Linked DNA regions of Saccharothrix violaceirubra. The protein of the gene in region 3 interacts with the protein of the main gene of each other region in a pairwise test. Links are inferred from orthologs where the notes say so. Each region holds a gene or a part of one and is shown on either strand. Other genes may lie near its edges.

The links. The genes of interacting proteins can lie anywhere in the genome.
Region 1: the proteins of dnaE (region 3) and F4559_RS31560 interact in binary tests that used the Escherichia coli proteins (3 or more experiments, as listed by UniProt). The link is inferred for Saccharothrix violaceirubra from one-to-one orthologs.
Region 2: the proteins of dnaE (region 3) and rplL interact in binary tests that used the Escherichia coli proteins (3 or more experiments, as listed by UniProt). The link is inferred for Saccharothrix violaceirubra from one-to-one orthologs.

The regions. Positions count from the first base shown.
Region 1 is NZ_JACHJS010000001.1:6,831,442-6,834,475, reverse strand. It holds F4559_RS31560 (DNA polymerase III subunit gamma and tau), read left to right. Parts: upstream 1-364; coding sequence 365-2,704; downstream 2,705-3,034. Other genes in the region: F4559_RS31555 (YbaB/EbfC family nucleoid-associated protein), read left to right, coding at 2,770-3,034; F4559_RS31570 (protein kinase family protein), read left to right, coding at 1-27. UniProt on the Escherichia coli protein: Part of the beta sliding clamp loading complex, which hydrolyzes ATP to load the beta clamp onto primed DNA to form the DNA replication pre-initiation complex.
Region 2 is NZ_JACHJS010000001.1:204,705-207,624, forward strand. It holds rplL (50S ribosomal protein L7/L12), read left to right. Parts: upstream 1-1,225; coding sequence 1,226-1,615; downstream 1,616-2,920. Other genes in the region: F4559_RS01125 (hypothetical protein), read right to left, coding at 1-362; rplJ (50S ribosomal protein L10), read left to right, coding at 625-1,170; rpoB (DNA-directed RNA polymerase subunit beta), read left to right, coding at 2,113-2,920. UniProt on the Escherichia coli protein: The binding site for several of the GTPase factors involved in protein synthesis (IF-2, EF-Tu, EF-G and RF3). Is thus essential for accurate translation.
Region 3 is NZ_JACHJS010000001.1:1,447,844-1,456,763, reverse strand. Bases 2,980-7,059 are described here. They hold dnaE (DNA polymerase III subunit alpha), read right to left. Parts: upstream 6,714-7,059; coding sequence 3,180-6,713; downstream 2,980-3,179. Other genes in these bases: F4559_RS07355 (cytochrome P450 family protein), read right to left, coding at 2,980-3,071. In the rest of the region: F4559_RS07365 (hypothetical protein), read left to right, coding at 285-557; F4559_RS07360 (adenosylmethionine--8-amino-7-oxononanoate transaminase), read right to left, coding at 590-1,858; more of F4559_RS07355, read right to left, coding at 1,845-2,979; F4559_RS07345 (Lrp/AsnC family transcriptional regulator), read left to right, coding at 7,243-8,118; F4559_RS07340 (RluA family pseudouridine synthase), read right to left, coding at 8,163-8,920. UniProt on the Escherichia coli protein: DNA polymerase III is a complex, multichain enzyme responsible for most of the replicative synthesis in bacteria. This DNA polymerase also exhibits 3' to 5' exonuclease activity. The alpha chain is the DNA polymerase catalytic subunit.

The DNA of each region.
Region 1 (3,034 bases), 5.4 Mb from region 3 along the record:
ACGTCGAGTCTGCTCGTCGACTGGTGACGGGCCGGACGCGAGCTGCGACGTGGAGCACGACCCGTCGAACTTCCCCGCAGGGTGAATCGAACGTATGCGCGACAGCGGGTTCGGTCCTTTCCGGCTGGAAATCGGTGGTTCCGGTCCGGTGAACACGTGTTTCACCGGCCAAAACGGCTGGTAGATCGAGTGAGCGGGGTCGGGTACCCATGCCGTGGCGGACACCGGTTACACTGGACTCGGACCTCGTGCGGCACACATCTCGCGAACCTCCCCAGGGCCGGAAGGCAGCAAGGATAAGCGGGCTCTGGTGGGTGTGCGGGGTCCCCTTCTTTTGTCGGACCCTCCCGGTAAGGTCCCCGGCGTGGCGCTCGCCCTCTACCGCAAGTACCGACCGGCCACCTTCGCCGAGGTGGTCGGGCAGGAGCACGTCACCGATCCGCTGCGCACGGCGCTCGGAGCCGGTCGGGTCAACCACGCCTACCTCTTCTCCGGGCCGCGCGGGTGCGGGAAGACGTCGTCCGCGCGCATCCTGGCCAGGTCGTTGAACTGCGCGAACGGGCCGACGGCCGATCCCTGCGGCGAGTGCAACTCCTGCGTCGGGCTCGCGCCCAACGGGCCGGGCAGCGTCGACGTGGTCGAACTCGACGCCGCCAGTCACGGCGGTGTCGACGACGCCCGCGAGCTGCGGGACAAGGCGTTCTACGCGCCCGCCGAGGCGCGGTACCGGGTGTTCATCATCGACGAGGCACACATGGTCACGACGCAGGGCTTCAACGCCCTGCTCAAGATCGTGGAGGAGCCGCCCGAGCACCTGATCTTCATCTTCGCGACCACCGAGCCGGACAAGGTCCTGCCGACGATCCGCTCGCGTACGCACCACTACCCGTTCCGGCTGATCCCGCCGGTCGCGATGCGGGCGTTGCTGGAGCGCAACTGCGCGGCCGAGGGCGTCGCGGTCGACCCGGCCGTGCTGCCGCTGGTGATCCGCGCGGGCGGCGGGTCCGCCCGTGACACGCAGTCGGTGATGGACCAGCTCCTGTCCGGCGCGGGACCCGGCGGTGTGACCTACGAAGGTGCCATCTCGCTGCTCGGCGTGACCGACGTGGCGTTGATCGACGAGGTCGTCGACGGCCTCGCGACGGGCGACGGGTCGGCGGTGTTCGGCACGATCGACCGCCTGGTCGACGCCGGCCACGACCCCCGCCGGTTCGCGTCCGACCTGCTGGACCGCCTGCGCGACCTGGTGCTCATGCACGCCGTGCCGGACGCGGCCGACCGCGGCCTGGTGTCCGCGCCCGCCGACCAGCTCGTGAAGATGGCCGCCCAACGCGAGGCGACCCGACCGGCGACCGTGACGCGCTGGGCCGAGGTCCTGCACCAGGGCCTGACGGAGATGCGCGGCTCGACCGCACCCCGCCTGCTGCTGGAACTGGTCTCCGCACGCATGCTGCTGCCGTCGGCCAGCGACGCGGAATCGGCCGTGCTGCAACGCGTCGAGCGCCTGGAGCGCTACGGCCCGCCCGCCGGCGCCGTACCCGCCTTGGCCTCGGCCACGCCACCTCCCGCCGATACCCGCTTCCAACGCCCGTCCCAACGCACCGCCTCCGCACAGGCCCAGGCCCAGGCCCAGGCCGCACCCGACCAGGCCCCCGCCGAGCCGGACGCCGCCGAGCCGGACCCGGGTACGCGGGACGCGGGCGTCCCAAGGGAATCCACCGGGAGCCACCCCTCCCAGACCGCGACGCCCGAGAGCCGCACTCCGGCCGCTGCCACCCGGAACAGCACTTCCCAAAGCCAGGAAGCAGCCACCCAGTCCGGACACACCCAGGCCACCCAGCCCGAGACCGCCCAGGCCCGACCCGTCCAGGCGCGATCCGTCCAGCCCCAGCCCGGCCAGACCCAAGCCCGTCCGACACCGGCCGGCACGGGGCAGGCCGGCACCAGTCAGGGCGTCAACGGCCAAGGCGTCACCGGGGGAGCGGCCGACGGTTGGCCCGCGACCAGGCCCGTTCCCGGGCAGGAACCCGCCGCCCACGACTCCCGCCCGCAGAACACCGGCACCCAGCCCACCCCCACGGCGACCGGCGCCAACACGACCGGCACCGACATCGCCACCGACACGGGGATCGGCACCGACTCCGACACCGGCATCGACGTGAACGAGGTCCGCCGCCGCTGGCCCGACCTGCGTGCCTCGGTACGCACGACAAGCCGCAGCACCGAGGCCATGCTCACCAACGCGACCGTGCTCGACGTCGAGGGCACGGCCGTCACCCTGTCCCACCCGTCGGCACCGCTGGCCCGACGACTGGCCGAACCCCGCAACTGCGAGGCGATCGCGGCGGCGTTCACGGCCGTCTTCGGCGGCACGTGGCAGGTCCGCTGCGTCCACGGCGACGCGTCCGCCGCACCGACGCGCCCAGCCGCACCGCAACGCCCACAACGCCCGGTGCCCACGCGCGCGAGCCAGGCCCAGCAGACGCCGCGCACCCCGCCGACCCGCCCGTCGGCAGCCGACGACGTCCCACTGCCCCCCGAGCCGTCCGACCCCGAAGAACCCGAGCCGGAGCCGGTCGACGAGGAGGAGATGCTCGCCGAGGCGGCCCGCCCGGCCGATCCGGACCGGCAGCAACTCGACCCCGAGAGCGTCGTGCTCCAACTGCTCGCCGAACACCTGGGCGCGCGGCCGTTGAAGGGCTGACGCACGACTACGCTGGTGACAAGACCCCGAAGAGAGGAACCCGCGTGCAACCCGGTGGGCCGAACATGCAGCAGATCCTCCAGCAGGCGCAGCAGATGCAGCAGCAGCTCATGCTCGCCCAGCAGGAGCTCCAGGACGCCGAGGTCACCGGTACGGCGGGCGGCGGGCTTGTCACTGCGGTCGTGTCCGGCGGCGGCGAGCTGAAGAGCCTGAACATCGACCCGAAGGCGGTCGACCCCGACGACGTGGAGACGCTGTCCGACCTGGTCGTCGCCGCCGTGCGCGACGCCAACCGGGCCGCCCAGGAACTGGCCGCCCAGAAGATGGGCC
Region 2 (2,920 bases), 1.2 Mb from region 3 along the record:
TTGCCCTTGTCGCCGCCGCTGTCCACGGCGACGTCGCCGACGTCGTCCGTGCCGAAGAACCGCTCGTAGAAGTACGAGAGCACCAGCAGCACCAGGACGAGGGAGACCAGCCGCCGGAACAGCCTGCTGCCCACGAGGACACGCCACAGGGGCTTGCCCGGTGCCTTGGCGGGCTTCGGGTCCGGCGGGAGCGGCACGGGTGGCTGCGCGCCCGCCGGCTGGGAACTCGGCGGCAGGGCGTGTTGCCCCTGCGCCTGCTGGAAGCGCTGGAACTCCTGGAACCGTTGGAATTCCTGGAACTGCCTGAGCTGTTCCGGGTCGATGTCCGGCTGCTGCGGGCTCCGGGGCGGCTCGTCGGTCACAGGTCACATCATGCCGAATTTGGTCGTGGCTCCGGCCCTTTGCTACGGTTGGCGCGTTCCACCGAAGACCGTCGGTCTTCGTCGATCCCCTGGGATCGGCGAACGAAGGCTCCGCGAGCACGCGGGCGGCCCGCGCAGGAGGACGAGGAAGCAAGGCGGGTTCCGATCCGCTTTCGACGCCCCGTGCCGATCGCGCAGGGGCGTTTTTTCGTGCCTCCGGGCGGCCGGCGTGTTGTCACCCCAGCCCAGAGAGGAGGCGATCATGGCGAAGCCCACCAAGGTTTCGGCCGTCGCCGAGCTGTCGGACAAGTTCCGCGGTAGCTCGGCCGCTGTCGTGACCGAATACCGTGGCCTCTCCATGGCGCAGCTCACCACGCTGCGTCGCGCTCTCGGCGCGGGCACCACGTACACCGTCGCGAAGAACACGCTGGTCAAGCTGGCCGCCAAGGACGCGGGCGTCGAGGGCCTCGAGGCCCTGCTCGTCGGTCCGACGGCCATCGCTTTCGTCGAGGGCGAGCCCGTCGACGCGGCGAAGGCCCTGCGCGACTTCGCGAAGGACAACAAGGCCCTGGTCATCAAGGGCGGCTACATGGACGGCCGCCCGCTCAGCGTCGACGAGGTCACCGCGATCGCGGACCTCGAGACGCGCGAGGTGCTGCTCGCCAAGCTGGCGGGCGCGATGAAGGGGAACCTGGCCAAGGCCGCGGGTCTGTTCAACGCCCCGGCTTCCCAGGTCGCCCGCCTGGCCGCTGCCCTTCAGGAGAAGAAGGCGGCCGAATCGCCCGCCGACGCTCCCGCCGAAAGCTGATCACCGAACCCACGCGTCCGGCTTTCGGGCGTCGCACTAGAAAGGACCGCCGACCATGGCGAAGCTCAGCACCGAAGAGCTGCTCGACGCGTTCAAGGAAATGACGCTGCTCGAGCTGTCGGCCTTCGTGAAGCAGTTCGAGGAGACCTTCGAGGTCACCGCCGCCGCTCCGGTCGCCGTCGCGGCCGTCGCGGGCACGGGCGCCACCGCCGCCCCCGCCGAGGAGGAGAAGGACGAGTTCACCGTCGTCCTGGAGTCCGCCGGCGACAAGAAGATCCAGGTCATCAAGGTCGTCCGCGAGGTCGTCTCGGGCCTGGGCCTGAAGGAGGCCAAGGAGCTGGTCGAGTCCGCTCCGAAGCCGCTGCTGGAGAACGTGGCCAAGGACGTGGCGGACGCCGCCAAGGAGAAGCTCGAGGCCGCGGGCGCCAAGATCTCGCTCAAGTGATCTTGCGTTTCGACGCCTGAACGGGGCGGACATCCTCACGGATGTCCGCCCCGTTCGTTTTTGTGGCCGAACGCGCGATATCACCCGACCGACGTACATCAAGTGATGTCAGTCACATTTTCCGGGCCGCATGGTGGCGGTTTCGGACAGTTCCCTCGATCGAGTCCGCATCCCCGTCAAAGAGTCGCCGTTGCTCACTTCGAGGTGTTTGCGCAGGTCAAGCCCGCCACGCGGAGTAAACGCGCACTGCGCCACAGGGGTGATCGCCGCGTGGCATCTTGACTGCGGGCGTCGGCGGGGTCACTCTGTCGTTGAACACGAGAAAGGTCCTTCCAGGTGCCTCTCGACAGTTGGCGTGCGCGTAGCTAGACTGCCCCTTTGCGCTGCCCTCTTTCCGTTTGCCCTTCGCCGAGAGCTGGATTGCCGGGCATCGCCGCACCCTTGACAGCCGTGCTAGTCCGCTGCTAGTCGGCTAACTGTCCCTGGAAGGACGCATCTTGGCGATCTCTCGCGCGACCAAGGCCACTGCTGCGACCAACTCCACGTCGGGGATCCCCGGAGCGCCGAAGCGGGTCTCGTTCGCGAAGATTCACGAGCCGCTCCAGACGCCCAACCTGCTGGACCTCCAGATCCAGTCCTTCGAATGGCTCACCGGCGACGAGGCGTGGTTCCAGCGTCGCGTCGACGCCGGCGACGAGGCGCCGACGGGCGGCCTCGAAGAGGTGCTGAACGAGATCTCGCCGATCGAGGACTTCTCGGGCTCGATGTCCCTTTCCTTCTCCGACCCGCGCTTCGACGAGGTCAAGGCCTCGACCGAGGAGTGCAAGGACAAGGACATGACGTACGCGGCCCCGCTGTTCGTCACCGCGGAGTTCACCAACCACACGACCGGCGAGATCAAGTCGCAGACCGTGTTCATGGGCGACTTCCCGATGATGACGGACAAGGGCACGTTCATCATCAACGGCACCGAGCGCGTCGTGGTGTCCCAGCTCGTCCGGTCGCCCGGCGTCTACTTCGACACGGCGATCGACAAGACGACCGACAAGGACGTGTTCAGCGTCAAGATCATCCCGTCGCGGGGTGCCTGGCTGGAGTTCGACGTCGACAAGCGCGACACCGTCGGTGTCCGCATCGACCGCAAGCGCCGCCAGCCCGTCACGGTGCTGCTCAAGGCCCTCGGCTGGAGCACCGAGCAGATCCGCGAGCGCTTCTCCTTCAGTGAGACCCTGCTGACCACCCTGGAGAAGGACCACACCGCGGGCACCGACGAAGCGTTGCTCGACATCTACCGCAAGCTGCGTC
Region 3 (8,920 bases):
ACGCGGGACCGGATCGGGACGGCGTACCGCACGTGGGCACGGAAACCGATCGCGTACCCGCCGTGTGCACAGAAACAGAATCCGTGACAACGCCACGTCACCGAACTGGTTCACGCGCCGCACTGGTGCGCAGCAGAGGTGGATCGTGTTCGGCGCCGTGGTCGCGGCGGTGTTCACGCACTACGCGTGGTGGACGTGGATCATCCCGGCGATCGGCACGGTATCCGGCCGCGTACCCGCGTTGTCGACGGTGACCCGGGTGGGCGTTCGCGGGCGGTGCCGCGATGGCGATCGGCGTCGCGATGGTGAACGGCGATTCGTCACGTGCACGTCACATCGCACAGGTGTGGTCTGCGGTCGCGATACTGTGCCTGCCGTTCGGCTGGGCGGTGGACGTGTCGCTGCCCGTCGACTACTGGGCGGGCGTGTTCGCGGGCGCGTACGGCATCCTCGCCAGCCCATTGGTCGCCCTCGCGGTGGCACTCGTGTGGTGGCCGGTACGAGCGCTCGCGGCAAGCGCGCGGAACCCACGACGGCCGCGATCGGCTGGGTCGTGATCGCCTACGCGTTCATGCTGTTCATCTGGGGTTCAACGCTGCTGCGCCAGTGACGCGTGCGCCGCCGCGACCATCGCCCGGGTGATCGTCGCGATGTCGTCGGGCGTGCTGACGAACGGCGGCATCGTGTACACGAGGTCACGGAATGGCCGCAGCCACACGCCGTGCTCGACGGCCGCAGCCGTGGCCGCGGCCATGTCCACCTGGTGGTCGAGCTGCACCACCCCGATGGCCCCGAGCACGCGCACCTCACCCGGTGCGTCCGCCAACCCGGCACGCAACCCGTCCGAGACGCGAGCGACGTTCCGTCGCCAGTCCTGCGACAGCAGCAGGTCGATCGACGCCAACGACACCGCCGAGGCCAACGGGTTGCCCATGAACGTCGGCCCGTGCGCGAGCACCGGCAGCTCACCGCGTGAGATGCCGTCCGCGACCCGCGGCGTGCACAGGGCGGCGGCCTGTGACAGGTACCCGCCCGTCATCGCCTTGCCGACGCACAGGATGTCCGGCGAGATCCCGGCGTGGTCGGCCGCGAACAGCTCCCCGGTGCGCCCGAACCCGGTCGCGATCTCGTCGAAGATCAGCAGCACGTCGTGCGCCAACGTCAGCTCACGCAACACGTGCAGGTAACGCGGATCGTGGAACCGCATCCCGCCCGCGTTCTGCACCACGGGCTCGACGATCACGGCCGCGACCTCGTCCGCGTGCCGCTCCAAGGCGTCGGACAACTCCTGCACGTACGCGGTGTCCAACGCGGCCGGCGGCGGAGGCACGAACACCTGGTCGGCGAGCAGTCCCTGCCACACGGAGTGCATCCCGCCCTCGGGGTCGCACACCGACATGGCCTGAAACGTGTCCCCGTGATAGCCCCCGCGCCACGTGAGCAGCCGCCGCTTCGCCGGCCGGTCGCGCGACCGCCAGTACTGCAACGCCATCTTGATCGCGACCTCGACCGACACCGACCCGGAGTCGCACAGGAAGACATGTTGCAACGGCTCGGGCGTGATCTCCACGAGCCGGGTCGCGAGCGCGACGGCCGGCTCGTGGGTCAGCCCGCCGAACATGACGTGGCTCATCCGGCCGAGCTGGTCGGTGATCGCGGCGTCGAGCACCGGGTGCCGGTAGCCGTGGATCGCCGACCACCACGACGCCATGCCGTCGACCAGTTCACGCCCGTCGTCGAGCCGGAGCCGGACACCCGAAGCCGACGAGACGACCAACGGCTCCAGGGTGCCCGGCATCGGGCCGTACGGGTGCCAGACGTGCGCCCGGTCCAGCTTCAGCAGCTCATCGTGCTCCACGTCGGGTGAGGCTAACGGGCAGCGAGTACAGCCCGTGCATGAGCGTGCTCTCCCGCCACCGCAACGTCTCCGGCTCGGCGGCGAGCGCCAGGTCGAACCGGTCGAGCAGCGCGCCGACCGCGATCTCGCCCTCCAGCCGGGCCAGCGGCGCGCCCAGGCAGTAGTGGATGCCGTGACCGAACGCGACGTGCCCGCCGGGCGGCCGGGTGATGTCGAACGAGTCTGCGTCGGGGAACCGCGTCTCGTCGCGGTTGGCCGACAACAGCGACACCATCACGACGCTGTGCCGGGGAATGGTCACGTTCCCCATCTCGACGTCCTCGGTCGTGAAGCGGAACGTCGCCTGGTTCACCGGCCCCTGGAAGCGCAGGAACTCCTCGACGGCACCGGGCACCAACGTCCGGTCGGCGCGCAACGCCGCCAACTGGTCGGGGTGGCGCAGCAGGTTGAGCACACCGTTCGAGATGAGGTTCACCGTGGTCTCGTGCCCGGCGACGAGCAGCAGGAACGCCATCGCGATCAGCTCGCCCTCGGTGAGCCGGTCGTCGTCCTCCGACGCGTGCACCAGCGCGGAGAAGAAGTCGTCGCCGGGGTTGTCCCGCTTGTACTGCACCAGTCGCCCCAGGTAGGCGGCCATCGCCGGACCGGCCTGCCCCATCGCCTCGGGGTCGTTGCCGGACACGAGCACGTTCGACCACTCGCGGAAGTCGTCGCGCTCGTCGCCAGGCACGTCGAGCATCTCGCAGATCACCGTGATGGGAAGCGGGAACGCGAACGCGTCGATCAGGTCCACGGTGGCCCCGTCGGCGACCCCGTCGAGCAGTTCGTCGGCGATCTGGGCCACGCGGGGACGCAACTGCTCGACCCGGCGTGCGGTGAACGCCTTGGTGACCAGCCGCCGCAGCCGGGTGTGGTCGGGGGCGTCCATGTTGAGCATGTGCGCGGCGAGGCTCTGGTCGAACAACGCCGGTCCGGCCTCTCCGACGTGGTTGCGCGTCACCATGTCGGGGAACTGCCGGTGGTCCTTGCTGAACCGTGCGTCCCCCAACGCCATGCGTGCTTCGTCGTAGCGCGTGACCAGCCAGACCTTCAGGCCACGCGGGAGCACCACCTCGGTGGCCGGTTCGTGCTCCCGCAGCCGGGCGTGGAACGCGTGCGGATCCTGGAAATACTCCAGTCCCAACCGTTCCAGACCGGCGATCGTCTCCCCCATGCGGAAACCCCTCCTCGGTTCGTCCGGGTCGACCGTTGCTCAGTTAACCCTGTTCACTCAACGAACCGAGTGGCGCTCTCGTCCCCCCGGGGTGGAAATGTCACCCGTTCAGCCCAAGCACCCCGGTCCCAGGAGCGCCTTGAGGTCACCCATGAGCGACGGGGTCGGACTGACCCGCAACGCGTCGTCCAGCTTGAGCATCGTGTTGCGCCCGGCGTTGATCACCAGGTTGAGGTGGACCTCCGTGGTGCCGGGGTGCGCGACCAGGACCTCCTTCAACGAGGCCACGAGCTTCTTGTCGCACCGCGCGGCGTTCACCTTGAGCCGCAACGCCTGGGCACCCAGTTCGGACAGATCCGGCACGACCAGGTCGTTGGCGATCAGCGAGACCCGGTCCTCGCGCTTGGCCACGCGGGCCTTGACGAGCACGATGGCGTCCTCCACCACCGAAATGCCGTGCACGATGTAACTCTTCGGGAAGAACAGCACCTCGATGCCACCGGCGAGGTCCTCCAACTGAGCGGACGCCCACGACTCGCCGTTCTTGTTCACCCGCCGGGTCACCGACGCGAGGATGCCGCCGAGCGTGACCTGGGTGCCGTCGGGCACGTCGCCTTCGAGGATGCGCGCGATGGAAGCGTCCGAATAGGACTCCAGCACCTGTTCGACGCCGTTGAGCGGGTGTCCCGACACGTACAGGCCGAGCATCTCCCGTTCCAGGGTCAACTGGTGCTTGGGCTCCCAGTACTCCTGCGGGATCTTCACGTCGAACACACTGCCGACGCCGTCGTCGCCACCGCCGTCGCCGAACAGGTCGAACTGGCCGCGCGCCTCCTCCTTCTTGGTGAGCATGACCGCGTCGACCGCCTCGACGTGCACCATGTGCAGGCCCTTGCGCGGGTGGCCGAGCGAGTCGAACGCACCCGCCTTGATCAGCGATTCCACGACCTTCTTGTTGCAGACCGTGGCATCGACCTTGCGCAGGAAGTCGGAGAAGTCCGCGAACCGGCCCTTCTCCTTGCGTGCCTTGATGATCGCGTCGACCACGTTCGCGCCGACGTTGCGGATCGCGCCGAGTCCGAACCGGATGTCGTCGCCGACCGCGACGAACTCGCGCTGCGACTCGTTGACGTCCGGCGGCAGCACGGTCACGCCCATGCGCCGGCACTCGGCGAGGTAGATCGCCGACTTGTCCTTGTTGTCCGAGTTCGTGGTGAGCAGCGCGGCCATGTACTCGCCGGGGTAGTTCGCCTTGAGGTACGCGGTCCAGTACGCGATCAGGCCGTACGCGGCGGAGTGCGCCTTGTTGAACGCGTAGTCGGCGAACGGGACCAGGATGTCCCACAGGGTCTTGATGGCCTCGGGCGAGTAGCCGCTGTCGAGCATGCCCTTCTCGAAGCCGACGAACTCCTTGTCCAGGATCTCCTTCTTCTTCTTGCCCATGGCACGACGCAACAAGTCCGCTTGGGCCAGCGAATAGCCCGCGACCTTCCGTGCGATGGCCATGACCTGCTCCTGGTACACGATCAGGCCGTAGGTGGTGTCAAGGATGTCCGCCAGCGGCTCTTCGAGTTCCTTGTGGATCGGCACGATCTCCTGCTGCCGGTTCTTGCGCAGCGCGTAGTTCGTGTGCGAGTTCGCACCCATGGGACCGGGTCGGTACAGGGCGATGACGGCGGAGACGTCCTCGAAGTTGTCCGGGCGCATCAGCCGCAGCAGGTCGCGCAGCGCGCTGCCGTCGAGCTGGAACACGCCCAGCGTGTCACCGCGACCGAGCAGGTCGTACGCCTTCTTGTCATCCAGCGTGACAGTGGTGATGTCGACGTCGCCCTTGCCGTTCAGGGCGATGTTCTTGAGCGCGTCGTCGATCGTGGTGAGGTTCGACAGACCGAGGAAGTCCATCTTGAGCAGGCCCAACGTCTCGCACGTCGGGTAGTCGAACTGCGTGATGATCGACCCGTCCTGCGGACGCCTCCACACCGGGATGTGGTCCATCAGCGGTTCGGCGGACATGATGACCGCGCACGCGTGCACGCCCGCGTTGCGGATCAGGCCCTCCAGGCCGCGCCCGGTGTCGATGATCTCCTTGACCTGCGGGTCGGTCTCGTACAGGGCGCGCACCTCGGCGGCTTCGGTGTACCGCTTGTGCTGCGGGTCGAACACGCCCGCCAGCGGGATGTCCTTGCCCATGACGGCGGGCGGCATCGCCTTGGAGATCCGGTCGGCCACCGCGTAGCCGGGCTGGCCGTACAGCACGCGGGCCGAGTCCTTGATCGCGGCCTTCGCCTTGATCGTGCCGAACGTGATGACCTGGGCGACCTTGTCGGCGCCCCACTTGTCGGTGACGTAGCGGATCACGTCGCCGCGCCGGCGCTCGTCGAAGTCGATGTCGATGTCGGGCGGGCTGACGCGGTCGGGGTTGAGGAACCGCTCGAAGATCAGGCCGTGGGCCAGCGGGTCGAGGTCGGTGATGCCCATCGCGTACGCGATCAGCGCGCCCGCCGCGGACCCTCGACCGGGGCCGACGCGGATGCCGTTCTCCTTGGCCCAGTTGATGAAGTCGGCGACGACCAGGAAGTACGAGGGGAAGCCCATCTGGAGGATGACGCCGATCTCGAACTCCACCTGCCTGGTGTGGATCTCGTCGACACCCTCCGGGAACCGGCGGCGCATGCCGGCCCAGACCTCCTCGCGGAAGTAGTCCGCCTCGGCCATGCCCTCGGGGACAGGGTAGCGCGGCATCAGGTTCTGAAACCCGAACATGCCGGTCGTGTCGACCTTCTCGGCCACCAGCAGCGTGTTGCGGCAGCCCTCCTGCCACGCGTCCGACGAGTCGACGGCGCGCATCTCGTCCGGCGACTTCAGGTAGTAGCCCTGGCCGTCGAACTTGAACCGGCTCGGGTCCTGGAGCGTCTTGCCGGTCTGCACGCACAGCAACGCGTCGTGCGCGTCGCGGTCCTCCTTGAACGTGTAGTGGCTGTCGTTGGTGACGACGAACGGGATCCGGAGCTTCTTCGCGATCTCCAGCAGCCCGCCGCGGACCCGGCTCTCGATCTCGATGCCGTGATCCATCAACTCGACGAAGAAGTTGTCGGCACCGTAGATGTCACGCCACTTGGCGGCGGCTTCCAGGGCCTCCTTCTCGTGCCCGAGCCGCAGGCGGGTCTGAACCTCGCCGGACGGGCAGCCGGTGGTCGCCATCAGACCGGCCGAGTGCTCGGCGATCAACTCGGCGTCCATGCGGGCCCACTTGCCCAGCTGACCTTCGGTCGAGGCGCGGCTGGCGACCTTCATGAGGTTGTGTAGGCCCTCGGCGGTCCGGGCCCAGATCGTCTGGTGGGTGTAGGCACCGGACGCGGACACGTCGTCGGACTTCTGTCCGGGGTCTCCCCACAGCACGCGCTTCTTGTTGAACCGCGAGTCGGGCGCCATGTATGCCTCGATGCCGATCACCGGCTTGATCCCGGCGGCGGTCGCCTGCCGGTAGAAGTCGTAGGCGCCGTACATGTTGCCGTGGTCGGTGATCGCGGCGGCCGGCATTCCCAGCCGCTCACACTCGGCGAACATGTCCTTCAGCTTCGCCGCACCGTCGAGCATCGAGTACTCGGTGTGCACGTGGAGGTGCACAAACGAGTCGGCCACCCTACCCCCTGAAGCTCGCAGTTGACCCGGGTCGAAGCGCGCGGGCGAGAAGGGGACGAGCCTAATCCATCGCACCCGACCGCCTCTGGCGGCACGCCCGGTGTCACGGCGCGCCGGTCCGCATCCAGGACGCGCGTTCGCTTGCCGCACACGACCTTGCGCGCGAGTCCGCGTCGCGCACACCTGCATGCGCTGAAACACGGTTATCGACACGCCACCACGCACCAAACCGTCCGCCGCACATCGCTGTGCACACGCACGCGCCACGTACCGCCTCGGTACGCCGGTCCGCGTCACCTACCCGTGTCACATCACCCAAGACGTCACGCGCTCGTATCGCATCGCCTGAGACATCACGCACTTTGTGTCGCGTCTCCCGCGACGTCACGCACCCAGGTCGCGTGTCGTGTGCGGGCACGGAACGGATCACCGTGTCGGATCACGCGATCGGCGGGCGTGATCGAATCGCGGCACGCCGCGCCGCGGGGCAGTGGCGCGTCGACCGGCCAGGACGGGTAGCGTTCCAGGCGTGGTAGCGCCGGACCCCGTGGATGCCCGTCTCCTGGCCATGATCGCCGAGATGGGTCGTGCTGCCGTTCACGAAGTCGCCGCACGGCTCGGCATGGACCCGCGCGAGGCCGCCACCAGACTGATCACGCTCTCGGGCAGCGGACTCCCCCTGCTCGTCGGCGTGGAATGCGACCCCAACGGCATCCGCAAGGCGTTGGCCAACAGCGTGGCGTGGGGCAACTACGCGGGACCGTCGGGCGTGCGCGGCACGCCGTCGGGCTCGTACGCACCCGGCACGGTCCGCGGCACCCCGTCGGGCGCCTATCAGCCCGGACCGCCGAGCCGCCCCGTTCCCGTGCAGCACCCGTCGGGCCCGGTGCCCATGCAGACACCCGTACCCGAACCGATGAGCACGTGGGGCCCGCCGCAGTCCGCGGGCTGGGTACGCGGCGAAGGACCGGGCGCACCCCGTGCCCGCACCGGCAAGGTCGGCGGCACGCTGGAGACCGAGGGCCTCGAAGGCGCCCGGTTCACCATCCAGCTCGTCGAGGTGGTCGACCCGGCCGACTTCCTGTTCACGGCCGCCGGCTACAAGCTGGGCGCCGGCGAACGCGCGGTCGTCGTGCACACCGAGCTGTCCAACATCGGATCGGTGCCGTTCAACGCGTTGCCGGACATGTACCTCGTGCTGATGACCGCGAGCGGCGAGGCGGTCGCCAAAGCGCCCGTGTCGCTGTCGTCGCGACCGGCACACAAGATCGGCGTGCAGCCGGGCGAGACGGCGGGCGGGCACACGGTGTACGTACTGCCGGAGAACACGCCGGTCACGTCGGTCCGCTGGAGCGCGCGACCGGAGACCGACCTGAACACGCTGGTCTGGACGGTCGACGACTAGGACCGCCGCCGGTGATCATCACGACCTGATCACCGGCGCACCCGTCAGCCCTCGGCGCGGAGCAGGTCGAGCGCGGCCTGGAGGTCGGCCGGGTAGTCGCTGGTGTACTCCACCCACGATCCGCCGGCCGGGTGGCGGAAGCCCAGGGCCCGCGCGTGCAGCCATTGACGCGTGACGCCGAGACGCTTGGCGAGCACGGGGTCGGCACCATAGGTCAGGTCGCCGACGCACGGGTGGCGCAACGCGGAGAAGTGCACCCGGATCTGGTGCGTACGCCCGGTCTCCAGGTGCACGTCCAGCAGCGACGCGGCACGGAAAGCCTCGGTCACCTCGTAGTGCGTGATGCTCGGCTTGCCGTCGGCCATCACCGCGAACTTGTAGTCGTGCTTGGGGTGCCGGTCGATCGGGGCGTCGATCGTGCCCTTGATCGGGTCCGGATGTCCCTGCACGAGTGCGTGGTACAGCTTGTCGACCGTACGTTCCTTGAACGCGTGCTTCAACGCGGAGTACGCGCTCTCGCTCTTGGCGACCACCATGACACCGGTCGTGCCGACGTCGAGCCGGTGCACGACGCCTTGGCGTTCGGCCGCGCCCGACGTGGCGATCCGCACGCCCGCCGCCGCGAGCCCGCCGACCACGGTCGGACCGGTCCACCCCGGACTGGGGTGCACCGCGACACCGACCGGTTTGTCGACCACGATCACGTCGTCGTCCTCGTGCAGGACCACCAGTCCCTCGACCGGCACGGCCTGCACGACCACGGGCCGCTCCGGCTCGGGCAGCGTGACCTCCAGCCACGCGC